Regions from separate parts of the Paenibacillus riograndensis SBR5 genome, predicted to be linked through region 1. Evidence: riboswitches for the same ligand, from Rfam matches in the RefSeq annotation. Region 1 holds a riboswitch; each other region holds the start of a gene.
What was found. Region 1 has a riboswitch for thiamine pyrophosphate ahead of PRIO_RS15095 (ABC transporter ATP-binding protein). Riboswitches for the same ligand answer to the same signal wherever they lie in the genome.
Positions count from the first base shown of each region.

Region 2: linked by a shared signal. The riboswitch ahead of PRIO_RS11590 (thiamine phosphate synthase) and the one ahead of PRIO_RS15095 (ABC transporter ATP-binding protein) in region 1 are both predicted to bind thiamine pyrophosphate.
Region 3: linked by a shared signal. The riboswitch ahead of thiC (phosphomethylpyrimidine synthase ThiC) and the one ahead of PRIO_RS15095 (ABC transporter ATP-binding protein) in region 1 are both predicted to bind thiamine pyrophosphate.

Region 1 is NZ_LN831776.1:3,630,371-3,640,219, forward strand. It holds gene PRIO_RS15055 (ABC transporter ATP-binding protein) at 1-147, opposite strand, end outside; gene PRIO_RS15060 (MarR family winged helix-turn-helix transcriptional regulator) at 170-607, opposite strand; gene PRIO_RS15065 (GNAT family N-acetyltransferase) at 766-1,308, shown strand; gene thiE (thiamine phosphate synthase) at 2,239-2,895, opposite strand; gene thiD (bifunctional hydroxymethylpyrimidine kinase/phosphomethylpyrimidine kinase) at 2,895-3,725, opposite strand; gene thiM (hydroxyethylthiazole kinase) at 3,754-4,551, opposite strand; gene PRIO_RS15085 (ABC transporter substrate-binding protein) at 4,619-5,671, opposite strand; gene PRIO_RS15090 (ABC transporter permease) at 5,668-6,444, opposite strand; gene PRIO_RS15095 (ABC transporter ATP-binding protein) at 6,425-7,219, opposite strand; TPP riboswitch at 7,312-7,415, opposite strand; gene PRIO_RS15100 (TetR/AcrR family transcriptional regulator) at 7,495-8,148, opposite strand; gene PRIO_RS15105 (DHA2 family efflux MFS transporter permease subunit) at 8,344-9,849, shown strand, end outside.
Region 2 is NZ_LN831776.1:2,868,437-2,878,285, forward strand. It holds gene PRIO_RS11585 (SDR family oxidoreductase) at 164-1,033, shown strand; TPP riboswitch at 1,210-1,311, shown strand; gene PRIO_RS11590 (thiamine phosphate synthase) at 1,436-2,038, shown strand; gene thiS (sulfur carrier protein ThiS) at 2,105-2,308, shown strand; gene PRIO_RS11600 (thiazole synthase) at 2,414-3,178, shown strand; gene thiH (2-iminoacetate synthase ThiH) at 3,209-4,321, shown strand; gene yfbR (5'-deoxynucleotidase) at 4,359-5,000, opposite strand; gene PRIO_RS11615 (fumarate hydratase) at 5,104-6,777, shown strand; gene PRIO_RS11620 (alpha-amylase family glycosyl hydrolase) at 7,717-9,849, shown strand, end outside.
Region 3 is NZ_LN831776.1:170,321-180,169, forward strand. It holds gene trxB (thioredoxin-disulfide reductase) at 1-721, shown strand, start outside; TPP riboswitch at 796-901, shown strand; gene thiC (phosphomethylpyrimidine synthase ThiC) at 1,118-2,812, shown strand; gene PRIO_RS00835 (DUF1858 domain-containing protein) at 3,045-3,269, shown strand; gene PRIO_RS00840 (DUF438 domain-containing protein) at 3,287-4,546, shown strand; gene PRIO_RS00845 (ROK family glucokinase) at 4,740-5,690, shown strand; gene rapZ (RNase adapter RapZ) at 5,737-6,636, shown strand; gene PRIO_RS00855 (gluconeogenesis factor YvcK family protein) at 6,693-7,628, shown strand; gene whiA (DNA-binding protein WhiA) at 7,661-8,590, shown strand; gene PRIO_RS00865 (HPr family phosphocarrier protein) at 8,688-8,957, shown strand; gene PRIO_RS00870 (SIMPL domain-containing protein) at 9,120-9,849, shown strand, end outside.

The DNA of each region.
Region 1 (9,849 bases):
CGCCATCACGAGCAGCGTCTGCTTCCAGTAAGGAAAGAAATATCCGGCTATGCGCAGCAAAAGCGCTTTGCTCAGATTCGTTTTTTTGTCGTCGTCGTCGAATTTCAAGCGGCCATGGCCGCCGTTCGTTCCAAAACCTCGGGACATCCTATCACCGGCTTCTATAGATTTAGAGGTTCAGATGCAGCAGCAGCAGCTTGTTCATGTGAATCAGCTGTTCCAGCTCCTGCGCCGAGAATTGCTCCAGAGCTTCTCCCAGCACCTTATGGGACCAGGCTTCTTCGTTATAACGCAGGCATAACGTTTCGCCTTCTTCCGTGAGATACAGCCTTGTCTCCCTGCGGTCCAGCTCGGAAACGGAACGGGTGACCAGACCCTTAAGCGCGAGGGTATCGATTTGCAGACTGACCCGGCTTTTATTGAACACCAGGCGTTCTGTAACCTCTTTCTGGGTCTGCCCGGGGTGCTGCCTCAGGAAATTCAGAATGCCGATTTGATGAACAGTCAGCCCAAGGTTAGCCGCACTTTGATGGGCGAGCCGCTTGAGCTGACGGGCTACTGCAAAAAACGACTGATACACTTCTATGGTTTGTTCCCGGTCAGCCATGCTGCACCTTCCTTTGATAAAAAAGTTACCTCTGTAAACTGTTTATAATGTAAACTAATCAGACGGCAATGTCAAGGCTGTACAATATTGACTAAGCTGCGTGCAGGTTTATGATTGGTAAGTATATAAGGCAGATGACTATAGAAAGGGAGTACATAATGAAAATAGAATCACGGCAATACGAACGCGGCGGGAAAAAGGTAATAATCCGGGAAGCCGTTCCTGGGGATGCCCGGCTCCTGTCGGAGCTCCGGCTGCAAATTGACGGGGAGACTGAGAATCTGGACAGGGAACCGGGGGAGGCGCTGATGACGGCTGCGGACTTTGAGCAACTGATCCGCCAGGATGCTGCCCGTGACAGAAATCTCTTTTTGGTGGCTGCTGTGGACGGCAGGCTTGCCGCATTTTGCAGATGCGAAGGGAGCCGCCTGAAACGCATGGCGCATCAGGCGGAATTTGGCATAGGTGTGCTTCAGGAATACTGGGGGCTTGGCATAGGCAGCCATATGCTGTCGGCATCTATTGCCTGGGCTGAGGCCTGCGGCCTCCGCAAACTGACTTTGAAAGTCCTGGAAACCAACAGAAACGCGATCGCATTGTACCAGAAGCTGGGGTTTACGGAGGAAGGCCTTCTGAAGAACGACAAGCTGCTGTCTGACGGAAAGTACTACAACACCGTTGCGATGGGCAGATGGCGCTGAGAGGATGGGGATGTCAGAAAAAAGCACAGCGCCGAATCGTATCCGGCAGCTGTGCTTTTTTGTTGCATAGGAAGGCATGATTAACTCGGCTTATGGATTATTATCTCTTAGCAGGCGCTATATAAGTTGAACTCCGGTGACTGGTTATGCTTCCGATGCGAGCTTTCTGTAGGAAAGCTATCAGGCGAATTTTTAAGTTCATCTTATTTAGTTGGAAAAAGGGAGCTTATTTTTTCCGTAATTCAAAAATCCTGAGCATTAAATGGAAAAAGTGAACTTAATTGGGCTATATTCCTTGACTAACGGCGAAATGAGCTGAATTAGTGTCCCTTTTTCCACTTCATCTGTCGAGGACAGGATGCTCTAGCAAATTAGTTAACCTTTTTCCACTTGGAGTTGCCGTAGGAATCAGCGGGAGTCGTTCTCCAGGTAACGCTAGACTGAAATCAGGACGGCTGCAATGTCCCGCTGGGGACGGCGCAGCCGTTTTGTTCCTGCATAGGAAATTATACAATACCAAAAAATATGGACAACCTGGAAGGTTAGCATAAATAAGAAGCTTGGGTTCCCCTGAGGTGTTAACCCTAGAAAATCTTGCACGGAATACAACAAAGTGTATCTTAAGCAGGTCGAATGGATGAATATCTTGTACGTTATACAACAATCTGTGTCCAAAGCACACTAAGTGGATAAAAAATCTTGTGAATTGTGCAGCAATGTGGGCCTTATTTCACCATATGGGCGAAAATCCTGCATGTTTTACAACAAATTCGGACTTCGTAACCCTCATGACCTTATTATCTGCCAGGGCGATTTTGTTCTTATGGAAATCCAACACAAGGTGCAGCAGAAGATGATCCGCGGGTTCCAGTGCTAAGCGGATATTCTGTTTCTCTGCGGGTAGCCTGTCCAGCAGGCTGTGCTTCGCTGCTACTGCTGAATCACCCGCAGAAAATTCCGGGCGGCACCACGAATGTCGGCAGCTCCGGCGATTGCGGAGATCACAGAGATTCCGTCAGCACCCGCCTGGATCACCGGCTGTGCATTAGCCGCAGTGATTCCGCCGATGCCCACGAGCGGAATGGTAAGTCCGCTGCGGCGCAGCTCCTCAATCACTCCTGTTCCTTGAACCGCTTCAGCATCGTCCTTGGAGGAAGTAGGGTACACCGGTCCGACTCCCAGATAGTCGGCTCCGTCGGCAATCGCCTGCTGCGCTTCCTTCAGGTTATGGGCGGAGACACCGATGATTTTGTGCGCTCCCAGCCGTTCACGGATGGAACGTGCCGGGGCATCCTTCTGCCCCACATGCACGCCGTCAGCGTCCAGGGCCACGGCCAGATCGATGTCATCGTTTACGATAAAAGGTATCTTGTGCTCCCGGCACTTCTGCTGGAGCACCTGTGCAAGCTCAATATACGCCTGCCCGGTGAAAGCTGCGCTGCCCTTTTCGCGGTACTGGAATAAAGTGATCCCGCCATCCATTGCTTCAACGAGTGTCTCCAGTGGAGGTTTCAAGCAGTTCACACTGCCCATGATGAAGTACAGCTTCAGCAGTCTGCGTACATGTTCGCTGTCCATCCGCTGCATTAGCGCTGCCCCCTTAGCCTGGTCTGGTAAGCAAAATGATTTGTCGGGCCGTTTCCGGCACCTATATTGATTCCGTCTTCAATAGCCGCCTGGATAAACGCTTTGGCAGTATGAACCGCCTCCGGGACCCGTTGGCCTTGTGCCAGTCCGGCCGTGAGGGCTGCGGAAAAGGTGCAGCCGGTTCCATGCGTGTGCCTGGTAGCAATCCGGGGACTCTGCAAATAAATGAACTTCTCACCATCATATAAAAGGTCAGTTACCAGGGCACCTTCCTCATCGTGGCCGCCCTTGAGTATCACATGTCGCGGTCCCATGGCGTGGACAAGCCTGGCTGCGGCTTCACGGTCAGCCATGTCGGAAATCTTCATCCCGGTCAGAATTTCCGCTTCAGGGATATTGGGAGTGATGGCTAAGGACAACGGCAGCAGATCGGCAATCAAAGCCTGAACGGCTTCCTGCTGAAGCAGGGGAGAACCTCCTTTGGCAACCATGACCGGATCGATTACCAGCTTAGTCCAGCCATACTGCCGGAATTTTTGGGCAACGGTGTGGATGAGCCCGCTGCTGAACAGCATGCCGGTTTTAACGGCATCGGGTGTAAGATCCGCCCCGATGGAATCAAGCTGTGCGGCAACGGCTTCCCCCTCCAGCGGATACACACTCTGGACCCCCAGGGTGTTCTGAGCGGTCACTGCGGTGAGCGCAGACATGCCGTATACACCCAGCTCCTGAAAGGTTTTGAGATCCGCCTGGATACCGGCGCCGCCTCCGCTGTCCGAGCCGGCGACAGTCAAAGCTTTGAAAACATTAGTTATAGGATGGTTAGTCATAGCAAAATCTCCTTTGGCGAAGCTGTGATCATTGTTCCAAGCGCTGTACACGTGAGCGTTCAGCGTATACTTCCGGAGTCACGAGGGCTAATTGATTCAGGAATTCGGTCTGGAAGCTGCCAACTCCCTGTTGGCGCGTCCGGTTTGCTGCAATTTCAGCGGCAACTCCATAGAAGGATAGCGCTTCGGCAGCAGCCTCCAGCCAGGCTCCGCCGCTGGCCGCGAGGAACGCGCCGACAACCGCACTCAGCAGGCAGCCGGTGCCGGTAACCCGGGTCAGAACAGGATGTCCGTTGCTGACCACATAGGTGATGCGGCCATTTGTTATGACATCTTCCTTGCCGGTGATAATGACAACACACTTCAGCTTCAGCGCGGCTTGTACAGCCAGAGCAACCACATCACCGTCACCGGCTCCGGCATCCACGCCTTTGATGCTCCAGCGCTCGCCGACGACATGGGCCACTTCAGCGACATTGCCGCGCAGCGCGGTAATCTGCATCTGGCTGACCAGCTTATGGGTAACTTCGGTGCGGTAAGCAGTGGCTCCTGCACCCACGGGGTCAAGCACGACCGGTACGTTATGGCGGTTCGCAGCCTTGCCTGCCAGCAGCATCGATTCAATGGCGTAATCATTTAATGTGCCGATATTCAGCACAACAGCACCCGACATGGCGGCGATATCTGCTACTTCTTCATGCGCGTCAGCCATAAAAGGCGAAGCCCCCAGCGCCAGCAGCCCGTTAGCGCTGAAATTCGCGACTACAATATTAGTAATGTTATGCACCAGCGGATTGTTTTCCCGCACTTTGGTTAAGAAAGACATGATGATTCCTCCTCAAAAGTAAATGGCTAATCTTAAGGCAATCCATTGTATAAAAATGCAGCACATCTCACAAATTCATAAAAGCGTCCTGCGTCGTGACCCGGCCATGCAGCAGTCCGTTCTCATTCAGCCAGGACTTAACCTTCTCCCATGAGGCTGGGTCCTGATAGCCAAACGGCTCATCCCCGGCATCCATCAAGGGAAGCAGAAGCTTCAGGCTTTTGGTTTCGATATCTTTGTCAAGGGGGGCGGTAGCATCCTCATGGGCCATCAGAAGGTCCAGCGCCTCCTGCGGGTGCTCTGCCACAAATTGCTGCCCTTTACGTGCCGCCGCCATGAACTTCCCGATGTAGCCTTCAGCATTCTGCAAGCCCAGATCGCTTGCCACCAGAACCAGCTCGTAGTAGTCGGGAACGCCGTAATCCGTAGGGTTCAGCGAAATGACCGGATGCCCTTCCTTCTCCAGAATCAGCTGCTCATGATTAATGAATCCGCCGATAATTCCGTCTACCCGCCCGGCCGAAATGGCCGGAATCAGATCAAAACCCACATCGGTCAGCCTCACTGCCGACGGATCGCCGCCATCGCTTTTGACCATTGTTTTCAGCATGGCTTCGTACAGGGGAATCGAAGAGTATCCGGCATTTTTGCCTGCCAGCTCTTTCGGGCTTTTGATCCCGCTGTCCGCCGGTACCATCAGATGGTTCAGCGGATGCCGGACGATGGCGGCGACGGACTTCACCGGAATCTGCTCCCCCCGGGCCATCAGCACCTGCGGCTGGTAGCTTAAGGCTAGATCGACTTTGCCGGCGGCTACCAGCTTCAGGGCATCATTGCTGTCCGCGGGCATCTGGATATCCACAGCCAGACCTTCATCTTCGAAATAGCCCTTCTGCTGCGCAGCGTACAGGAAGGAGTGGACGGCATTCGGATACCAGTCGAGCATAATTGTCAGCTTGTGGGGCTGGTCAACGTTCCCTGCTGAAGCCGAGCTGGCGGGAGCAGCATGGTTGTCCCCTCCACAGCCGCTTACCGCAAGGGCAAGAGATAGAAGCAGCGACAGGGAGAGCAAGGGGCGCTTTCTTTTACTAACGGGATGTTCTGAAGGAAAGATGTTCATCGATGAATGCCTCTTTTCTGCAAAATAATGTTTTCGAGCAGCTTAATACTTAGGAACAGAACGATACCGAGTGCCGATAAAAGAAACACAGCGGCGAACATCTCTGCACTTTGCAGATTGCCCGCCATCCGGCGGCTGAAATACCCGAGTCCCCGGCTGCCGCCCAGCCATTCCCCGATTGTAGCGCCAATCACACAGTAGACAATAGAGAGCTTGAGTCCCGAAAACAGCGAGGGCAATGCAGGGGGGATCTGGGTTTTCCGCAGAATCTGCCAGCGGTTCGCACCTAGTGTAAGCAGCAGCTCTTTGTACACCGCACCTCTTTTGTGCAAACCGTCATAAGTGCCGATGACAACCGGAAAAAAAGCGGTCAGAAAGACCACAGCCACCTTGCTCCACAACGTATAGCCAAACCACATAATAAAAATAGGGGAGAGCGCGATCAGCGGAATCGTCTGGCTGATAACCAGCAAGGGGTACAGCGCTTTCTCCAGTGGAGAGAACATATGCATTCCGGTACCCAGCAGCACACCGCAGCACACGGACAGCGCAAAACCCAGCAGCACCTCCTGCAGTGTAGCGGGCAAATGTTCTCCAAAGAGCAGCAGCCTCTGATCCAGCATAGCCTTCCATATGGCCGTAGGGGCCGGAAGAATGAAGGCAGGGACAAGCTTCAACCGGGCGGCGCATTCCCAGGCGGCAAGAGTCAGCAGCACCAGCAGGGCGAAGGGGCCATATTCGCGTAAAAATGTTCTAAGATATGTACGTCTCATACAGCCTCCGTTCCAAATCCGCCCGTAAAGCAACAAAATGAGGGTCATAGTTCAAGCGGTAATGTCTGGGGCGCGGAAGATCTACCGGGAATTCCTGAACACCGCCGCCAGCGCCGCCGGACATCAGATAGATCCGGTCGCTGAGCAGGAGCGCCTCCTCCAGATCGTGGGTGATGAACAGCACGGTCTGCTCCAGACTGCCCCACAGCTCCAGCAGCCAGCGGTGAAGCCCGCGTTTGGTGATGGCATCCAGTGCTCCAAAGGGCTCATCCAAAAGCATGAGCTTATGGCCGGCAGCCAGTGTCCGCAGCATAGCGGTCCGCTGGCGCATTCCGCCGGACAGCTCGTGCGGATAACGCTGCTCTGTACCTGCCAGGCCAAAACGCTCCAGCATATTGCGGATACTCCTTACAGCTTCCGTTTTGCTGCCTGTTCTGTTCAGCTCCCAGGGCAGCAGGCAGTTGTCGAGCACGGTTCTCCAGGGCAGCAAAAGATCCTGCTGGGGCATATAGGCAACCCGGCCCAAACGAGAGGAAGGATCGGCGGATATCGTTCCGGGAATATTGAGCTCACCGCCGGTCTGCTGAAGCAATCCGGCAATGATTTTAAACAGCGTGCTTTTACCGCAGCCGCTGGCACCGACCAGAGAAATGAATTCCCCTTGGCGCACATCCATTGACAGGCCGCTGAATACCGGAGTTTCTGGAGATGTGCCGAAAGAATAGGACAGATCCGTCATTGAGATCATATTCGTATGAGCTAAGCCTCCTTTCATTTGCGCGGCAACACAATAAAGACCCATCTGTCTCCGAGTGGAGACAAATGGGTCTGAAAGGTTCAGGCAGTAGACGTATAGCGGCACCGCTGATCGTTTCTGTTCCACTTCCCTCCGCTGGTATGATCCAGATCAGGTTCCAAGGGTCCGAAGCTTCACGCTTCATCTCAGTCGGCAGACTCCCCTAGTGAAATAGCAGGTCAATATTGAATTCGCAATTGCTAATTAATATAGCATATTCAGCCGTGTTGTCAAAGGATCAACGCTCAGGAAGGTCAGGCTCGCTGGATTCCAGTGACGAACAGCGCGAGGACCCCCCGGGAGATTTCCTCTTTGGTAGAGTTGTGCAGCTTCTGTTGGTAGAGGTAGAGATCAGGACTTAGTACGGCAATCAGGGCGGTAGCGGCAAATTGCGGATCAACTGCAATCAGCAAACCATCATCCGCTGCCCGCCGGAGGCGCTGGGTCATCACTTCGTTCAGACGCCGGAAAATCGGATGCTCAAACTGAGTGAGCTGTTTTTTGCCGGTGAACTCGGACTTGATCATCTGCAGCAGCTCGGCATGCTGGTCAATGAAATCAACGACCTGCTCAATACTGCTCTGCAGGTCCTCCAGTGAGTTGGAAGCTCCCGTGGTGGCTTGCAGCTCCTGTTCAAGACGGGAAAGAAAACGCTCGGAGCTGGTTGAGAGCAGGGCGGAGCAGATTTCGCCTTTATCCGTGAATCTGCGGTACAGTGAACCCTGGCCGATCCCCGCCCTCTTGGCGATACCGTACATGCTGACCGGTTCCAGGCCGTTTTCTTCAAACAGCGCCTCTGCAGCCTCAAGAATCCGCTGGATATAAGGGTCCTGATAGTCCCTGGAAGCTCCCGGATGTTCTTTTGCTGGTTTTGTAGTTGGACTTCTGTCTGGTTCATTTGAATTCATGACAGGCTCCTTTCAGATATGCAGCATCTATATTACAGAAAATATGAAAATGTAATTGACAGTGCGGACAATTGTCCGTAAACTGAAAATGCAATGACGGACAATTGTCCGTTGGCATCATTTATTATATAGAAAAAGCTGCGCAAAGGTCAATGTACACATACCGGCGCGGTTCAATTTAGGAGGAGATAGAAGATGGAGCAAGAATTGAAGTCGGATGCGGATTTTCGTCTGTTAAGCATTCTGGTTCCGCTGCTGGCGATTATTGCCGGTGTGTTCATGGTGGTGCTGGACAGCACGGCGATGAATGTAGCATTGTCCACACTGGTCAAGGATTTTCATACAGAGCTAAATACACTGCAATGGGTTGTGACCGGATATATGCTGGCTCAGGCCTCAGTGATCCCGTTGTCCGGCTGGCTGTCTGACCGCTTTGGAGCCAAAACTGTTTTTCTGACCGCAGTTATTGTATTCACCATCGGCTCCATCCTCTGTGCCACCCCTAGCCGTGCGGAATGGCTGATCGCATTCCGTGTGCTGCAGGGACTGGGGGGAGGCTGTGTGCTTCCCGTTGGGATGGCTTACGTATATAAGCTGGCTCCCAAGAGCAAGGTTGGCGTAGTTATGGGGATCATGGGTATTCCTGTGCTGTTTGCTCCTGCCATCGGCCCTGTACTGTCCGGTTGGCTCGTGGAGTATCATTCCTGGCGCTGGATTTTCCTCATTAATATTCCCATCGGTATCATCTGTCTGCTGATCGGTTCCCGGAAGCTGCCCCAATCGGTGCGCAGCCAAGTGCCTGGAATGGATAAGCTTGGGATGATTCTAGGGCCTCTGGCCTTTGCCTCCCTGTCATACGGGGTTAGCCAAGGTGCGGACAGCTGGACCTCGGACAAAACATTGATCGGGTTATCCGTGGGTATGCTGGCCTTGATCGCTTTTGTCATTGCGGAGTTTCGCTCAGAGACACCGCTGCTGGAACTGCGGATTCTGCGCTCCATCGATTTCAGCACAGGCATTCTTGTACAATGGATTGCCCAGTTCGGCTTATACGGCGCATTGTTTCTGCTTCCGCAATTTCTCCAGCAGGCCCGCGGCTTCGGAGCTTTTGATACCGGACTGACGATGCTGCCCCAAGCCATTGCATCCGGACTTATGATGCCCATTGCCGGGATTCTGTTCGACAGGATCGGTGTGCGCTGGCTGGTGGTTTGCGGCCTTAGCCTTGTCTCAGGCGCCTTGTTCCAATATTCGCATGTAGATCTTGCCACACAGGGCAAAGACCTGATCCTGCCTCTGTTTATGTGCGGTGCGGGCATGGGGATGATGGTGATGCCTATGAATACGCATCTTTTAAATAAGGCGCCTAGCCACCTGGTCAACCGGGTTACTTCTCTGACCAACTCGATGCAGCAGGTAATCAACGCTTTGGCGGTATCGACACTGGTCACTATTCTGACCTCAAGAGCGGCAGCGCGCGCGGCGGAAATGCAGGAAGCTGCAGCTGCGGCCGGGAAGAATGCGGCGAATGCTTCTCCGGATGCGTTAAAGCTAGCTGCACATACTGTACTTGTCAAAGGGTTTGATGACACTTTTCACATTATGATCTTCGTAGCACTGGGAGGTGCTGTGCTGGGTCTGCTGCTGCGGAGAGGAAGCAGGGGCGGCAAAGACAGTTCTAAGACCAAGGTGCAGCCTGAA
Region 2 (9,849 bases), 760 kb from region 1:
TGTAAGGACGGCGAAGCCGTTTTGTTCTGGAAATTGTTTGGATCACCTGGAAGTGTGGTAAGTAACATAACGTAAAGCGATTGTATAATTGATGACGCAGAAGCCATCCTAATACGATGTGGTTACTTCCCAAAAAAGTTGCACAGCGAAAGGAGAATGGATCATGCCAGACAACAAGCAATCCACAAAAACTTTGCCACCTCAGGTGCAGGACCGGCAGCCCGGAATTGAGAGCGAGATGAAGCCGCGCCCGGAATTTGAAACCTCAAGCTATAAAGCGGCAGGCAAGCTGCTGGGCAAGGCGGCGCTCATTACGGGAGGCGACAGCGGCATTGGGCGCGCGGTTGCCGTTCATTTTGCCAAAGAAGGTGCGGATGTGGTCATTTCCTATCTGAATGAGCATGCCGATGCCGAAGAAACGAAACGCCAGGTCGAGCAGGAGGGCCGGAAGTGTATTCTGGTAGCCGGTGACATCGGGGTAGAAGCGTTCTGCCAGGATCTGATCAACAAAACAGTGGAAGGCCTGGGCAAACTCGACATTCTGATCAACAACGCCGCCGAGCAGCATCCGCAGGACAAGATTGAGGATATCACCTCGGAGCAGCTGGAGCGGACGTTCCGCACCAATATTTTTTCCATGTTCTATTTGACCAAAGCCGCCATGCCGCATTTGAAGAAAGGGTCTACGATCATCAACACGACATCGATCACAGCCTACCGGGGCAGCCCGCAGCTGCTGGACTATTCGTCGACCAAAGGCGCAATTCTCAGCTTCACCCGCTCGCTGTCGATGAATCTGGCGGAAAAAGGCATCCGTGTCAATGCCGTAGCTCCGGGCCCGATCTGGACACCGCTGATTCCATCTACGTTTGATGCCAAAAAGGTCAGCGAGTTCGGCGGCACACAGCCGATGAAACGTCCGGGACAGCCGGAAGAGCTGGCTCCAGCCTATGTCTACCTGGCTTCGGAGGATTCATCCTATGTCAGCGGGCAGGTAATGCATGTCAATGGCGGGGAAATTGTCAACGGCTAAGAGCCGATGTGTAAACCAGGCTTGCTTAAAAATACAGCAGCAAAAAGAGCGTGCCCTCGCGGCCCGCTCTTTTTGCTGCACATGCCAAGTGCCAGGGAAGCAGTTTTTCGGCAAAAGGGATAGCTTTTCCGAGGAATTATATGTTAATATGAACCACGTCAGCAACTGAATATTGGAATTGTCCCTAGGGGTGCCGCAAGGCTGAGACGAACGTTCCGTTCGGACCCTTTGAACCTGATCTGGTTAAAACCAGCGTAGGAAAGCGGAGAATGAATGAACTGCAGCGGGGTTGTATCCATATACGCCCGTATTCCTGTACAAATTTATGACTGCCTCCTATCGGGGGCGGTTTTTTTGTGTGTCCGGCCTGCTCCAAGAATATAGCGAAAAGAAGGTGAAGCTGTGGCGGAGATTCATTTGATCTCGGACGGGAAGCTGGAGCCGGGAAGGTTCATTAATCTAGCAGCGGCTGTATATCCGCTCGTGGACTACATCCACCTCCGGGAAAAGCACCGGCCCGCCCTGGAGCTGCTGGACATGGCGAAGCAGCTGCTGCTTGCGGGGGTTCCCGCTTCCAGCCTGGTCATCAATGACCGGCTGGATGTTGCGCTGGCCGCCGGTGCAGGCGCTGTTCAACTGGCCTGGAACAGCCTGCCGCCGGCCTCGGCCCGCGCCGCCGCTCCCGGCCTGCGGCTGGGAAGGTCGGTGCATTCCGCGGCGGAAGCTGCGGAAGCGGGCCGGCATGGGGCCGACTACGGCCTGTTCGGCCATGTTTTTCCTACCGCCTGCAAACCCGGTCAGCAGGAGCGCGGTTTGGGGCTGCTGGCGGAAGCGGTGCGCCGCAGCCGTATGCCGCTGATTGCCATCGGCGGCATAGAGCCGGGCAATGCCGCTCAGGTGATCCGGCAGGGCGCAGCCGGGATTGCGGTCATGTCCGGCATTTGCAGTACGGAAGACCCTGTGGCCGCCGCGCGTGCTTACCGGTTGGCGGTCCGGGAGGCTTGAAGCGGGAGTCAGTCTCATCCGGTTCGGGCCGCTCTGGATGTCATAACGCAAAGGAGGTGAGAAGGCATGAATCTGATCATCAATGGCAAAGCCCTGGAGATAGCGGAAGACTGCCGGACGGTAGCGGATCTGCTCAGCCGGCCCGAATGGAGCGGACGGCTTGTGATCGTGGAGCGCAATGGGGAAATTGTGAACAGGGAGCATTACGCCGGGACATCGTTCAGCGAAGGGGACCGGCTGGAGCTGGTGCATTTTGTAGGCGGGGGCTGAAGCGGGTTTTCGGGTGCGGGCTAATGGGAATGTTTCAGTCCCGTGGAGCTCTTCATTCAGCAAACCCGGCAGTTATTATCCTATTCCATACCAGGAGGCGAGTTTATGTTAGATCCATTAGTGATTGGCGGCATCACATTATCAAGCCGGCTGTTCATCGGCACCGGCAAATACAGCCGGAATACGCTGATTCCCGAGGTGGTTGCGTCTTCAGGCTCACAGGTGATCACGGTTGCCCTTCGCCGCGTAGATCCCGAGAGCCGCGACAATATTGTCAGCCATATTCCTCCCCATATGACCCTGCTGCCTAACACGTCAGGGGCGCGCACCGCCGGGGAAGCGGTGCGGATCGCCCGGCTGGCCAGAGCCGCAGGCCTTGGCAACTGGGTCAAGATCGAGGTCATTAACGATCAGAAATATCTTTTGCCGGATAATCTGGAGACCATCCGGGCTACGGAGATACTGGCCGCCGAAGGTTTTGTGGTGCTGCCGTATATGAGCCCGGACCTCTCCGCTGCAATTCGGATGAAAGAGGCTGGAGCAGCCGCAATTATGCCGCTCGGCTCACCTATCGGCTCGAACCGCGGCCTGCGGACCAAAGAGCTGCTCCGCATTCTCATCTCGGAGGTGGATCTTCCGGTTATTGTTGACGCCGGTATCGGCCGTCCGTCCGAAGCGGCGGAAGCGATGGAGCTGGGGGCCGCCGCTGTGCTGCTCAATACGGCTATCGCTACCGCCCGTGATCCGCTGCTGATGGCTGAAGCCTTCCGTGAAGCAGTGTCTTCGGGCCGCAAGGCCTATTTGGCTGGACTCGGTCCGGTGGAAGAGAATGCGGTCGCCTCTTCGCCTTTGACCGGATTTCTGAAGTGATTCTAAGCCTAACTGAAAGGAGGGAGAACCATGAGTTTTTATGAATCATTGACCCGTCTGGAGCAGCTTCCTTACGAGAGCCTGTGGCAGCAGTTCCAGGTAGAGGATGTGAAGCGGGCACTATGCAAGGACCGCCTGGATGAAAGCGACCTGCTGGCCCTGCTGTCCCCGGCTGCGGAGCCATGTCTGGAGGAGATAGCCCGGCGTGCGCAGCGGCTGACCCGTACGCATTTCGGGCATGTGATGCAGCTGTTCACACCGATGTATCTGGCTGATTTTTGTGTGAATCACTGCACCTATTGCAGCTTCAGCTCCATATATGATTTTCCGCGAAAAAGATTGACGCCTGAGGAGGTCAGACAAGAGGCGATCGCGATCGCCTCCACAGGCCTGCGCCATCTTCTGGTGCTGACCGGAGAATCGCGCAGTGCGAGCCCGGCTTCTTATGTGAAGGAATGCGTAGAAATTCTGCACGAGTACTTCCCTTCGGTAAGTATTGAGGTGAATCCGCTGTCCACTGCGGAATACCGGGAGCTTAGGGAAGCGGGAGTGGACGGTTTGACCCTGTATCAGGAGGTTTATCATCAGGAAACGTACCGGAAGCTGCATGTAAAAGGCCCCAAAAGGGTCTTCCGCAACCGTCTGGATGCCCCTGAACGGGGCTGTCAGGCCGGCTTCCGCGCTGTTAACATCGGTGCGCTCCTTGGGATGTATGACTGGCGGCAGGAGGCGTTCATGACCGCGATGCATGCGAGGTATCTGCAGGACAAGTATCCGGAATGTGAAATCGGCTTGTCCGCCCCGCGTTTCCGGCCGTATTTGGGGGAGTTCAACCCGGATAGCGATGTTACGGACCGGGCGCTGGTGCAGATTATTTTGGCCTACCGCCTGTTTCTGCCCCGTTCCGGCATTACTTTGTCTACCCGGGAGCCTGCCCCGCTGCGTAATCATCTGATCCACCTGGGCATCACCAAAATGTCTGCAGGCGTCTCCACTGAAGTGGGAGGACACACCCAAGATGGCGGAACTCCGCAGTTCGAAATTTCGGATGAACGGAGTGTAGAAGAAATTACGGACATGCTTCAGGCAAACGGCCTGCAGCCGGTCTTCAAGGATTGGGATCTGCTGGGGCTGCAAGCGTAAAGGGAGGATCATTAACGCGCAGCTTGTCCACTACTCATCACGGGGTGCCTTCGTCCTCCAGGGCCTGTCCGCCGCCTGCTCCGGCAGACAGCTCGTCCAGGGACAGCTCGAAGCCGGGGGCCATATGAGCCAGAAAATATTCCATTTCCGGCATCTCAAGCCCGCGCAGCTTCGCGGCGGTCTGCACTTTCGCGGCGGCAAATTCGCGGTTGCCTGCGGCGACCTCCCAGACGCATTTCAAATAAGCGTCGAGATGGTCGGCCGCTTTGACATAACGCAGCAAACGGGCATCTTCGGAGCCGGAGGGGCTGTCCTGCGGCTGCAGGAGCGGCGCATAGACGGAGGATAGCTCCGGCGGAATCATCCCTATAAGCCGCTCGGCGGCGATCCGTTCCATGTCGCGGAAGCTGGACAGGAGGCGCGGGTTGTTGTGCTTGACCGGCGTAGCGATATCGCCGGTGAAGACTTCGGTGGCGTCATGGAACAGCGCCATTGCAGCCGCCCGGTCGGCGTTCAGCGAACGGGCAAAATGGACGTTGCCGATGGAGCAGAGCATATGCGACAGCAGGGCTACCTGGAACGAGTGCTGCGCCACGTTCTCCGGTGCGGTGCTGCGCATCAGGCTCCAGCGCTGGATATACTGGAGCCGGTACAAATAGGCTGAAAAATGGTAATTCAATTTTAAAGTAACCCCTTTCATGCGTGGTTTAATATGTTATGATAAAGTTAATTGTAACAGAGTTTGGACAACCACAAACGCATGGAGAGGAGCTGGACTGAAGATGCAGCATTTTGAAGACAGCGTTTATGATCTGATTGTTGAAACCTCCACCAATCTGCCGGGCGATGTGCGCCGGGCAGTAGCCAAAGGACGCGCCCTGGAGGACCGCGCCACCCGCTCCGGTCTCGCACTCACCACCATTGCGCAGAATATCGGCATGGCTGAGCTTCAGGTATCGCCAATCTGCCAGGATACGGGGATGCCGACTTTTATTATTCATACACCGGTAGGTGTAAATCAGATTGAGATGAAAAAGGATATTCATAACGCCATCATCCGTGCAACGATAAACGGCAAGCTGCGCCCCAACTCCGTCGACTCCCTGACCGGCGAGAACAGCGGGAATAATCTGGGTGCCGGCACACCGGTAATTCATTTTGAGCAGTGGGAAGAAACAGGCGTGGATGTTCGTCTGATCTTGAAGGGCGGGGGCTGTGAAAACAAGAATATCCAGTACAGCCTCCCGGCGGAACTGGAGGGCCTCGGCAAAGCGGGCCGCGATCTCGACGGTATCCGCAAATGCATCCTCCACTCCGTATATCAGGCTCAGGGACAGGGCTGCAGTGCAGGTTTCATCGGTGTGGGCATCGGCGGGGACCGGACTACGGGGTATGAGCTGGCCAAGAAACAGCTGTTCCGCGAAGTGGAGGATGTCAATCCGAATGACGATCTCGCCAAGCTGGAAGAGTATATTATGGAGAATGCAAACAAGCTGGGGATCGGCACGATGGGCTTCGGCGGAGAAGTCACACTCCTGGGCTGCAAAATCGGCGTAATGAACCGGCTTCCGGCCAGCTTTTTTGTCTCTGTGGCCTATAATTGCTGGGCATTCCGCCGCCAGGGCATCCTGGTTGATCCGTCCACCGGTCATATTCAGGAATGGCTGTATGAGAGCGGCACGGGAATCTCCGTGGGTGCTGAAGACGGTGCTGCACCTGCTGCTGTGCTTGAGGCAGTCAGCGCTGCTGCCGAAGGAGCAGACTGCGGTGTTGTTTCCGAGGATGCGGCGATCCCTGCGGCACCTGCCGTGCTCTCGGCTGCTGAAGCTGAGGCGAAGCTTGCCGGGAAGCCGGCGGAAGCTGCGGCGGGGGAATCCCGGGAGGTCCGGCTGACCACGCCGGTCAGCGAGGAAGACATCCGCAGCCTGCGGGTGGGCGATGTAGTCATCCTGTCTGGAGAAATGCACACCGGCCGCGACGCGCTGCATAAGTATCTGATGGACCATGAAGCACCGGTGGATCTGAACGGGGCGGTAATCTATCACTGCGGCCCGGTCATGCTGAAGGACGAGGAAGGCTGGCATGTAAAAGCGGCAGGCCCGACTACCAGCATCCGTGAAGAGCCGTATCAGGGCGACATTATCAAGAAATTCGGCATCCGCGCTGTCATCGGCAAAGGGGGAATGGGCCCCAAGACGCTTAAGGCGCTGCAGGAGCATGGCGGTGTCTATCTCAACGCGATCGGCGGTGCCGCGCAGTATTATGCCGAGTGCATCAAGAAGGTGAATGGCGTCGACTTCATGGAGTTTGGAATCCCGGAGGCCATGTGGCATTTGCAGGTTGACGGCTTTGCGGCCATTGTAACTATGGATGCGCACGGCAACAGCCTCCATGCTGATGTGGAAAAGGATTCTGCCGCCAAACTGGCGCAGTTCCGGGAACCGGTGTTTAAATAACCGGCCCAAATGAGCAGGTCATATAGGGGACGACAAGCGATTCAGTAAGTGAATCGGGTAGCGGATCGAATAGGCGCCCGGGTAAGCGGCTCGGGTAGCGCCCCAGATAAGCGGCCTAGGTAAGCAGTCCTGGTAAGCGCTCCAGTATGAGGCAAAAGTTTGTCCATAGTTACTTCACAGGCCTTCTTCCATTTCTCATGGAGGGGGCTTTTTTTCAACTATTCTAAAATGCCCTGGCAGCTGAAGCTTGTGCACCCACGCAACGGACAGGCTTCAGCCCTCAAAAATTATGAACCGGGCAGCCGTCCCTAGTGGGAAAAGGTCCACTAATTGAACTCATTTGCTTATGGAGGATCGTATGTTGGAAAAAGTACCACTAATTAAACTCTCTTAGCTTGTGGAAGTTCCTATGTTGGAAAAAGTACCACTAATTCGGCTGAAAGCGGCCGTAAGGGATGAATATTCCTGAATTAGGTGTACAAAATCCCACTAAAACCTTCTGTAGCCAGGATTACAGCAAATTAGTTTTACTTTTTCCACTTAGCTTTAGTCCTGGTGAGCTTCATTGCGTCCCAAGCTTTCAAGTTCTCTAGCTCAACTAATATAGTAGGCGCACGAAAGAAATAGAGGTGAAAATATCTCTGATTAAGCAGCTGGCGGGCCCCGGACAGAAATCAGAGGTAGTTGTGCATATATATACATAAAAACCATAATTTGCATTATATGTTTGGTGGCTGTAAAGACCACGGACCCAATAATCTATAGGAATTCTCCATTCCGGCGAGGGATATTTATTATGCTTGACAACGCATACATATACATGGTAATTTTTATGAGGGAAACCGGTTTCCTTATCTAGCGGCATAGTCTTGTAAGTTATGTAAGGGTATTCACTGGCAGTAAGGTTCGATATGCGCTCTTATGAGAGGGAGATGAGGAATGAAACGAAAACTATGGCTTATTCCGGCTCTAATTACGTCCATTGTTCTGTCTATTACGGCTAACTTGTTTGTGCTTCCGCCTACACAGGTTGAGGCAGCCAGCATTGGTACTGTTACTGAAAATGACACGATTTATCAAATTATGGTAGATCGCTTCAATGACGGGGATACCTCCAATAATGCTACCGGTGCGGCTATCCGCTACGGCGAAAACTCGGAGGAGGATTTCCGCTATATGAAGGGTGGCGATTGGCAAGGGGTTATAGACAAGCTGCCCTATATTCATAACATGGGGTATACCGCGATTTGGATCTCTCCGGTGGCAGAACCGCAGGTGACAAGTCGTGACAACAACGGTACAGGAAAAAACACAGCGTACCACGGTTACAATGTTAAAAACCCCAATGCTGCCAATCCTTACTTTGGAACCAAAGAAAAGCTTAAGGAACTGGTGGATTCCGCGCATGCGCTCGGCATAAAAGTTATTATCGACGTTGTGCCGAATCACATCGGAGACTATATGCTGGGCAGTCAGGCTTATTATGATATTCCAGGACTGCAGCCCGCAGCTCCGTTCAATAATCCGGCCTGGTATCACCATAATGGCGATATTAACTGGTCATTGGCTGACGGAAGATATGATCAGTGGGCTCAGGATTATATGGAGAATCACGATCTTGGCGGGCTGGATGATCTCGACCTTGACGTCCCTGCGGCCAAACAGGCTATATTCAATTCCATTAAAGGGTGGTTTGACTACACGGGAGCAGACGGTGCGCGTGTGGATGCCGCCAAGCTGATCAAGCCGACGGATATCGGTGAACTGCAGAATCTTCTGGGAGTTAATACTTTTGGTGAGAATTTTGACGGCAATGCCGAATTTGTCTCCCGCTGGGTTGGTCCCAACAAGGAGTGGGGCATGCTTGACTTCCCGCTGTTCTTCTCGGTGCTGAACAGTTTCGCTTACGGACAGTCCTTTGATTCCAACATTAAGAGCACACTTGCTCAGGATTCTTATTACAACGGGAATGCGAACCATATGGTTACCTTTATCGACAATCATGACCGCAACCGTTTCCTAACGGAAGCCGGAGGCAATGTAGACAAAATGCAGAACGCATTGTCTTTTATCTTTACGGTCCGTGGAACACCGGTGGTTTTTCAGGGGACTGAACAGAATAAAGGCAACGGGAACGGCCAGATTATGACAGGCGGAATCGCTGATACTTGGAACCGCTGGTCCATGGTAAAGCGGGATGCGGGCGGCAACGTTTTGGAGAATTACTTTAATGAGAATACTAGCACTTATAAGCATATTGCCAAACTGAATGATATCCGCAAAAATAATCCGGCGCTGCGCACAGGCACCCAGCGTGAAATGTGGTCAGCCCAGAATCTGTACGCCTTCTCGCGCCGTATAGACAGCGGAACCAATGTGGGACAGGAAGTCATTTCTGTTTTCAGCAATGCATCGGGCGGTTCACAGACAGTTACAATTCCGCTGCGCGCGGAAAGCTCTCTGACTGCAGGAACAGTTCTGATTAATCAACTTAATACTTCCGACAAGGTAACGGTGCAGGCAGGTGGAACAACCGGCAAGCAAATTACCGTAACAGTGGGAGCGAATTCGGCCAAAATCTATTCCAAAACACAGCCGGTAGTAGATACCGAGGCACCGTCTGTTCCAAGCAATGTAACAGCCACCGTGCAGAATGCATCCAGTGTGCTCGTAAATTGGACAGCTTCTACGGATAATGTCGGGGTTACCGGTTATGAAATTTACCGCAACGGAGTCAAAGTAGGCACATCAGCAACCACATCGTATACGGATAATACTGTAGCATCGCAGACCAATTACAGCTATACGGTAAAAGCTTTTGATGCCGCAGGGAACCTGTCGGCATTCAGCGCAGCGGCTCTGGTGACCACTCCAGCCGGAAATAATGTAACGATCTACTATAAGCAAGGCTACACTACACCTTACATCCACTACCGTCCTGTTGGCGGCACCTGGACGGCAGCACCGGGAGTAGCCATGCCGGCAGCCGAAGTGTCCGGCTATAACAAGATCACGATCAATATCGGCTCCGCCACCCAGTTGGAGGCCGCTTTTAATAATGGCAGCGGCACC
Region 3 (9,849 bases), 3.5 Mb from region 1:
CTGGGTGGAGGCTGTGGACTTCTCACAGCGCCCGTTCAAGATAACCGTGGATGGCTTGGGTGTGCTGGAAGCAGAGACCGTAATTATTTCGACCGGGGCTTCGGCGAGGTACCTGGGCATCCCCGGAGAGCAGGACAATGTCGGACGCGGGGTCAGCACCTGCGCTACTTGCGACGGGTTCTTCTTCCGCGGCAAAAAGATTGTAGTGGTTGGCGGCGGCGACTCCGCCATGGAGGAAGCAAGCTTCCTGACGCGGTTCGCTTCCAGCGTGACCCTGGTCCACCGCCGTTCGGAGCTGCGCGCTTCGAAGATCATGCAAGACCGCGTGCGGGAGAACAGCAAGGTGGCCTGGGCACTGAACCGCACGCCGCTTGAAGTCGCCATCGGGGATACCGGGGTGAAGGGACTGAAGGTCCGCAACAATGAGACGGGGGCTGAAGAGCTTGTGGAAGCGGATGGCGTATTTGTCGCTATCGGCCATACACCGAACACGGCCTTCCTGGGCGGGCAGATCACTACCGATGCTAACGGCTATATCGTGGTGAATCCGGGTACAACAGAAACCAACATTCCGGGCGTGTTTGCTTGCGGCGATGTGCAGGACACCCGTTACCGCCAGGCGATCTCGGCTGCCGGGACCGGCTGCATGGCCGCCATGGATGCCGAGAAATATCTGGAAGGCTCGATGGTGCATGACTGGAGCGAAACGCTGGATAAGTAACGGAGGCGCTCAGTCAGCAAAAAATTTCATTGACACAAAATACCAATCCATGTAAATTGTATTTAATTAGATAAGATACCCACTAGGGGAGCCTGAATAGGCTGAGACGGGATAACTGATTCCCGGACCCTTGAACCTGATCTGGATCATACCAGCGTAGGAAAGTGGAGTCGGACCTTTTTTAGCGCAGCCTTCTTTGGCTGTTCCTGAATAAAGCCGCTCCAGGTGGAGCGGCTTTTTGAATTATAAGAATTTATAGGCTCTGCGCTATAAATTATCCTTTTAATTCTCGCTGAAACGGTAACTTCCTTATGCAAGGACGGTGCAGCCGTTTCGGCTTGCTGCGTGATTATCTTATCTGCACATTGCTCATAGGGCATAGAGGAGGAGATAAGAATGTCAGATTCAGTAAAGAAGGAAGAGGTTAACCTTTCAGGATTCCCCGCGAGCCGCAAGGTGTATGTAGAGGGCTCACGCCCGGATATTCAAGTGCCGATGCGTGAAATCTGTCTCAGCCGGACTGAGGGCGTGGCGGGAGATTCGGACAATGCGCCGCTGCGTGTCTATGATACCAGCGGGATTTATACGGACGACGGACAAGAGACCGATATCCGCAAGGGGCTTCCGCCGCACCGGTTATGCTGGATTGCGGAACGCGGAGATTCAGAAGAATACGCCGGGAGAGCCGTGCAGCCCGGGGATAACGGAAGAACTGTGGACGGGTTGCCGGAAGAAGGCTATTCCGGCTTGAAGCGGCGTCCGTTAAGAGCGCGTGAGGGCCGCAATGTCACCCAGCTGCACTATGCGCGGCAGGGGATCATTACACCGGAGATGGAGTATATCGCCATCCGTGAGAACACCCGGCCTGAATTCGTAAGGGACGAGGTCGCGGCAGGCCGGGCGATTATCCCGTCCAATCTCAACCATCCCGAGAGTGAGCCGATGATCATCGGGCGTAATTTCCTGGTCAAGATCAATGCGAACATTGGAAATTCTGCCGTATCTTCATCTATCGATGAAGAAGTGGAGAAGATGAGGTGGGCAACACGCTGGGGGGCCGACACGATTATGGACCTCTCCACCGGTGCAAAAATCCATGCCACCCGCGAATGGATTATCCGCAACTCGCCGGTTCCAATCGGTACAGTGCCCATCTACCAGGCGCTGGAGAAGGTAAAAGGAATCGCTGAGGATTTGACCTGGGAGCTGTACCGCGACACGCTCATTGAACAGGCGGAGCAAGGTGTGGATTACTTCACCATTCATGCCGGGGTGCTGAAGCGCTATATTCCCCTTACGGCCGGCAGAATGACGGGAATTGTCTCACGGGGGGGTTCCATTATGGCGGCCTGGTGCCTTGCCCATGATCAGGAGAACTTTTTATATACGCATTTTGAGGAGATTTGCGAGATTATGAAAACTTATGATGTCGCCTTTTCCCTGGGAGACGGACTCCGCCCGGGCTCCATCGCCGATGCCAATGATGAGGCCCAGTTTGCTGAACTGGAGACGCTGGGGGAGCTGACGGCGCTGGCCTGGAAGCATGACGTTCAGGTGATGGTGGAAGGTCCAGGCCATGTGCCGATGCACAGGATCAAGGAGAATATGGATAAGCAGCTGGAGCTTTGCCGGGAAGCGCCTTTTTACACACTCGGTCCGCTGACCACGGATATTGCCCCCGGCTATGACCATATTACATCGGCAATCGGTGCGGCAATGATCGGCTGGTTCGGGACAGCGATGCTCTGCTACGTTACCCCGAAGGAGCATCTGGGCCTGCCGAACAAGAACGATGTGCGCGAAGGTGTCATTACTTACAAAATCGCTGCACATGCCGCTGACTTGGCCAAGGGGCATCCGGGCGCGCAGGATCGGGACAACGCACTCTCCAAGGCGCGGTTCGAGTTCCGGTGGCGAGACCAGTTCCACTTGTCGCTGGACCCGGAACGCGCGCTGGAGTACCATGATGAGACGCTTCCGGCGGAAGGCGCCAAAACAGCGCATTTCTGCTCGATGTGCGGCCCCAAATTTTGCAGCATGCGGATCTCGCACGATATCCGCAATTCGTCCAGGCTGAGCAGAATGCTATAACCTGCAGCAACCTTTCCAAGAGGCTGTTTCCGACGCTATAACATGCGGAGGGGACAGCTTTTTTCTATATACATGTCATTCCGTATCCACGTGGCAATTCAATCATTTGGTCAGTGTTATTAAGTTTATGAATTTGTGATTGCAATCACAATCCGCCTCTGTGCCCTATGCTAAGCTGGTGTTGAGAAAGGTTATCAATTAGCCCGAGGTTAAGCTGCAGGAGGAGAGCGCAATGAGCAAAGGCCTTAACATGGATGAGTCCATATTTGAGCTGGTCAGCCGTTATCCGGAGGTCGTAGATATTATGGTGGAGCTGGGGTTCCGCGATATCACCAAGCCAGGCATGCTGCAGACGGCAGGCCGGTTCATGACCCTGTCCAAAGGAATCACAATGAAGAAAATGAATCGCGAAATCGTCCGGCAAGCTTTTGAACGCCATGGCTTCGAGATTATGTGAATAAAGGAGAGAGTACAATGAGCGAACTGATTAACAACCGGGAAGTGGATGTTCCCGAGCAGACACGCCGCCAAGCCATGCTTAGGGAAATTATCAAGGAGCTGCATGCCGGAAAAAGTGTGGAGGAAGTCAAGGCGCGTTTTGCAGAAGCGGTAGGCGATGTTACGGTAGCGGAAATTTCGGCTATGGAGCATTCACTGATGACGGAAGAGGGGATTCCTGTAGAGGAGGTGCAGCGCCTGTGCTCTGTGCACACGGCCATTTTCAAAGGGTCGATCCAGGAGATTCACCGGTCCAATAAACCGGAGGAACAGCCGGGGCATCCCGTACACACCTTCAAGCTGGAGAACCGCGAGATTGAACGTCTTGTGAACTTCCGCCTCCAGCTTCATACCGATAAATTCCTAAGAAGCGGCACGGAAGAGATGAGGTTCAAGCTGCTGGAGGATCTGAGCCTGCTGCTCGATCTCGACAAGCACTACAGCCGCAAAGAGAATCTGCTGTTTCCCTATCTTGAGAAATACGGCATCTATGGTCCCACCAAGGTGATGTGGGGAGTGGATGACGGTATCCGCAGCATGATTAAGCAGGCCAAAGCCGCGCTCAGTTCTTACAACGGGGAAGCCGAGGAGCTTGGTGCTCTGCTGGCGAACATTATTCAGGAAGTAAATGAAATGATTTTTAAGGAAGAAAACATCCTGCTGCCGATGGCGCTCGACAAACTGACTGAGGATGAATGGGTCAAAATCGCCCGCGAAAGCGATGAAATTGGCTTCTGCCTGGCTGCGCCCGAGCAGGAATGGATTCCTGAGCGTGCCCCGGAACCGGAAGGCGCTGCAGCGCCAGCGCAGGAGGGAGGAGTGGCTCCTCAGGGCTTTATCCGCTTCGAAACGGGTCTGTTGTCGCTGCATCAGCTGGAAACAGTGCTGAACCATTTGCCGGTCGACCTGACGTTTATTGACGAAAATGACGTAGTCCGCTACTTCTCGCATGGTAAAGAGCGTATTTTTGCCCGCACCAAGGCGGTCATTGGACGCACGGTGCAGAACTGCCATCCGCCGCAAAGCGTGCACGTGGTAGAAAAGCTATTGGCCGATTTCAAGGCAGGCCGCAAGGATGCTGAGGATTTCTGGATTGCCATCAAAGATAAATTTATCTACATCCGTTATTTCGCTGTCCGTGATGAAGCGGGAAAATACATGGGCACGCTTGAATTCACCCAGAATATCGCGCCGATCCGCGCACTGGAGGGGCAAAAACGGATTTTGTCGGAATAGCGCATAGTTCAAACGTCTGGAGAAACGGAAGCCGCCTCTTTTGGAGGACGGCCAAGCCGTTTCTTTTTGCATAAAAAATACCAGCCGCCTTATATGGCCGGGTGTGCCGCCTTTCCTTGACCGCAGGGGTACCTTCTATTATAGTGGGTACGTAGGATTAACTATTTTAGCATAGAAAAAGGTGGCTTGTTACATGTCTGAAAGTATCTACGTTGGCGTTGACTTAGGTGGAACCACGATTAAGGTTGGAATCTGCAATGCCGAAGGGAACCTGCTGCATACCTATGAGGGGCCTACGGGGACTGCGGATGGCGTCGATGCCGTCATCGATAATATCGAAAAGTATGTGCGTCAGATTGTGGAGGACTCCCCGTACTCTTGGGATCAGCTTGCCGGTGTAGGAGCGGGCCTGGCCGGGTTTACGAATATTCGTGAAGGAATTATCATCCTTGCGCCTAACATAGGTTTTAGAGATGTGCCGATCCGATCCATTCTGGAAGGTCGTTTGAACAAGCCAGTCAAAATAGACAATGACGCCAATGTGGCTGCGCTGGGCGAGGCCTGGAGCGGCGCGGGACGCGGTGTGGAGAACTGCGTGTGCTACACGCTGGGCACCGGTGTCGGCGGCGGAATTATTATTAACGGCAAGGTGTATCAAGGGTTTGCAGGACTTGCCGGCGAGCTAGGGCATATTTCTGTAGTGCCTGACCTGGAAGCTATTCAATGCGGCTGCGGCAATATGGGCTGCCTGGAAACGGTTTCCTCTGCTACGGGTATTATCCGCATGGCTAATGATGCTGTAAGCCGCGGCGACCGCACCTCGCTGTCCATGGTAGAGAAGATTGCAGCCAAAGAGGTATTTGATGCGGCTAAGGCCGGAGACGAAGTGGCTCTGCGGATTGTGAACCGTGCTGCGTTCTATCTGGGCAAATCCATGGCTGCTGTTGCAGCGGTGCTGAATCCCGAAGTGTTTATCGTCGGCGGCGGTGTCTCCAAAGCCGGAGACATTCTCTTTGACGAGGTCCGCCGCGTGTTCGCCAAGCTGGCTCCGGCCCCGCTGCAGACCGGTGTGACAATCGTGCCTGCCGAGCTGGGAAATGATGCGGGTATTATCGGTGCCGCAGGTCTTTTGCTGCGTTCTTAAGCAGCTGGAATTATTCATATACTATGGATAGGGAGGGGGCGCTTCGATGACCGAATTGGAACAATCACCGCCCGGTGGAGCCACCCTGATTATTATTACGGGCATGTCAGGTGCAGGCAAGACAATTGCTGTGCAGAGCCTGGAGGATCTCGGATTCTTCTGTGTGGATAATTTGCCGCCGGTGCTGATTCCCAAGTTCGCCGAGCTGATAGAGCAGTCGAAAGGGAAAATTGCCAAGGTGGCGCTTGTTATCGATTTGCGCGGCAGAGAGTTTTTCACAGCTTTGTCGGAATCGCTATCCTATATCAAGGATGAGTCTACGATCGGCTTCGAAATTCTGTTCCTGGATGCAACGGATTCCGTACTGGTACAGCGCTACAAGGAGAGCCGGCGGCATCATCCGCTGGCACCCAAAGGCATGCCGCTTGACGGCATCCGTCTGGAACGCCAAATGCTGGAGGAGCTGAAGAATTCAGCTACCCTGTGTTTGGATACCAGCAGCATGAAGCCGGTTCAGCTGAAGGAAAGGATCGTCTCACGTTTTTCCCATTTGGGCAAAAGCACCCTTTCTGTCAACATTACCTCGTTTGGCTTCAAATACGGGATTCCGATCGACGCAGACCTCGTGTTTGATGTTCGCTTTTTGCCTAATCCGCATTATGTGGATCAGCTGCGGCCTAAGACGGGCCAGGACAGCGAGGTATACGATTATGTAATGAAATGGCCGGAAACACAGGTATTTCTGACCAAACTGCTGGATATGCTTCACTTCCTGATTCCGCAATACCGGAAAGAAGGCAAGTCCCAGATTATTATCGGCATTGGCTGCACAGGCGGCAAACACCGCTCTGTGGCGATATCAGAATATCTGGGCAAGATGCTGGGGGTTAGCGAGACGGAAGCGGTAGCGGTCAGCCACCGGGATTCCGAGCGTGATCGGCATTAAGAGAGAAGGGATCAATAGTGGCTGAAGAACAAGGACAGCGTCCGCGTATCGTCGTCATGGGTGGGGGTACGGGGTTGTCTGTTATGCTTCGCGGTTTGAAGGAAAAGCCGCTTGATATTACAGCGATAGTGACTGTGGCGGATGACGGGGGAAGTTCCGGCATACTGCGCAGTGAACTGCAAATGCCGCCCCCCGGCGATATCCGCAATGTACTGACAGCAATGGCTGATGTAGAACCGCTCATGGCCCAGATCATGAGATACCGCTTCAGCAGTGGTGAAGGGTTAGCCGGGCACAGCCTGGGGAATCTGATTCTGGCGGCGCTTACGGATATTTCCGGCGATTTTGTTACTGCAGTCCGGGAGCTTAGCCGGTTATTCGCCGTGCGCGGCCGGGTGCTGCCTGCTGCCGGTGAAGCCGTAGTGCTGCATGCCGAGATGGCTGACGGCTCCATTATCACCGGCGAGTCCAAAATTCCGGAAGCCGGCGGTGTCATCAAACGGGTCTTCCTGGAGCCGGAGGATGTTGAGCCGCTGCCGGAGGCCCTGGAGGCGATCCGCAATGCCGACGCCATCCTGTGCGGTCCGGGCAGCCTGTATACGAGCATCCTGCCCAATCTGCTTGTACCTAAGCTGGCGGAGGCCATTGTAGCCTCGGATGCGATCAAAATTTTTGTCTGCAACGTGATGACCCAGCCCGGCGAAACGGACAACTATACCGTCAGCGACCATCTTCAGGCTGTTTATGATCATGTTGGATTGCATTTATTCGATTATGTGATCGTGAACGACGGGGAAATTCCCGAGCAGGTGCAGGTCAAGTATGCGGAAAAGGGTGCCCGTCCGGTACAGCTTGACCGTGAGATCGTGGATGGCAACGGGTATAAGGTTATTGCTGACAAGCTGGTATTATTCAAGACCTATCTGAGGCATGATACAGATAAGCTCAGTCATCATATTTACCAGCTTGTGCAGGACTGGACTTCCAGATAAGTTTATTTAGGAACATGAAAGAGGTGAGCCCCTTGTCTTTTGCGGCCCTTACCAAAAAAGAGCTGACGATGGTGGAGAGCCAGCCTTGCTGCGAGAAAGCGGAGATGTCCGCGCTGATCCGGATGAACGGTTCCGTGCAGCTTTCAAGCAAAAAGGTAGTTCTCGACATTTCGACGGAGAACGCCGCGATTGCAAGGCGGGTATATTCTTTACTTAAGAAATATTACCAGGTCCATATCGAGCTGCTCGTGCGTAAAAAAATGCGTTTGAAGAAGAATAATGTCTATATCGTCCGAATTCCAAGCCGTGTCCAGGAGATTCTCAAGGACTTGCGGATCGTCTCCGAGGGCTTCATCTTCACCGATGGGATCGATCCGGAGATTATCGGCAAGAACTGCTGCAAGCGCGCTTATCTGCGCGGGGCATTTATGGCTGGAGGTTCGGTCAACAATCCGGAAGGGTCTTCCTACCATCTGGAGATTGCTTCGATGTATGAGGAGCACTGCAAGGCTCTGGTGGAGCTGGCGGGTGAGTTTCATCTGAATGCCCGCTGCATCGAGCGTAAAAAGGGCTTCATTCTGTACATCAAGGAAGGCGAGAAGATTATCGAGTTCCTGAGTCTGATCGGCGCCCATCAAGCGTTGTTCAAGTTCGAGGATGTGCGGATTATGCGCGATATGCGCAATTCCGTTAACCGGATCGTCAACTGCGAAACGGCCAACCTCAACAAGACCATCAGCGCGGCGGTGCGGCAGATCGAGAACATCAAGCTGCTGCAGCGTGAAGTGGGACTGGAAAGCCTGCCGGATAAGCTGCGCGAGGTAGCTGAGATCAGACTGGCACACCCGGATATTAACCTTAAGGAAGTCGGCGAAATGCTGAAGGGTACCGTGAGTAAATCGGGAGTAAACCACCGTCTCCGCAAAATTGACGAGCTGGCGGATAAGGTCCGGGGCGGCTGAATATTTTTTTTCTAGTGTGGTTGAGGTTATAATGATATAATATTATAAAATTAATGTGAAATTTTTGGGCAGATCTCAAATAGGGGGTAAGCGTTTCATGACAAAGCACCCGGTAGTTGTACGGTTGAAGACGGGTCTTCACGCTCGGCCGGCAGCATTGTTCGTGCAGGAAGCTAACAAATTCTCGTCGGAGATATTCGTCGAAAAAGACGATAAAAAAGTGAACGCTAAAAGCATCATGGGTATTATGAGCCTGGCGATCAGTTCCGGCACGGAGATTTTTATCAGCGCGGATGGCGCCGATGCGGATCAAGCTGTAACCGCTTTGACAAGTCTTGTCAGCAAAGAAGAGCTTGAGAACCAGTAATTGTTGCAGGACCGTACTTTTAAATGGTATGACAAAAAGCCCTTTGGGGCTTTTTTTAATTAATTTTTTTACGCAACCATTGATGCTATGCAACTTTTGCCAAGCCGCTCCGTCTAGAGGGTACATAACAACAATTTCAATTAACGAAAGGGGATGGCAAACATGAAGGCATGGAGTAAAAAGCTCGGAGCAGTAATGCTGGCAGGAAGTTTGATGATAGGAGGTATGGCTTTGGGTGGAGTGATTCAAGGTCCTGAAAAGGCTTACGCCGCCGAGGATGTCCAGAGAAATGTTGTGAGTGTCATCGGCAAGGGTGAACTCTCGCTCAAGCCGGATGTCGTCTATCTGTCGATTGGGGTTAACGCTACGGCAGCATCAGCGGAAGAAGCACAGAAGATCATTGGAGGCAAGATCAGTAAGATTTCAACATTGCTGAAGACGACTTGGGGCATTGCAGACAAGGATATCCAGAGCACACAATTCATCGTGCAGCCGAACTACACCTATAGTGAAAAAGAGGGTCAGCAGATCAAAGGGTATATTGCCCAGCATTCGCTGAAGGTCACCTATCGTGATCTGAACAAGGTTGGACAGCTGCTCGATGCGGCTTCTGCGGCAGGAGCGAACAACATCGGAAATACCCAATTTGCAATCGAGAATCCTTCCGCTTTAGAGGCGCAGGTGATTGAGAAAGCCATGGCGAATGCGGATGCCAAAGCCGGAGTCATTGCCAAAGCAGCCAAGCGGAGCCTGGGCCAAGTGATTACGGTTACGCAGAACGATGACGGCAATAACCCGGTCGTTTATATGGAGAATGCAGCGATGGCCAAATCCGTGGCAGATGCAGCCGGCGGCACCTACGTTGAACCCGGGGAAGTCAGAGTCTCAACCC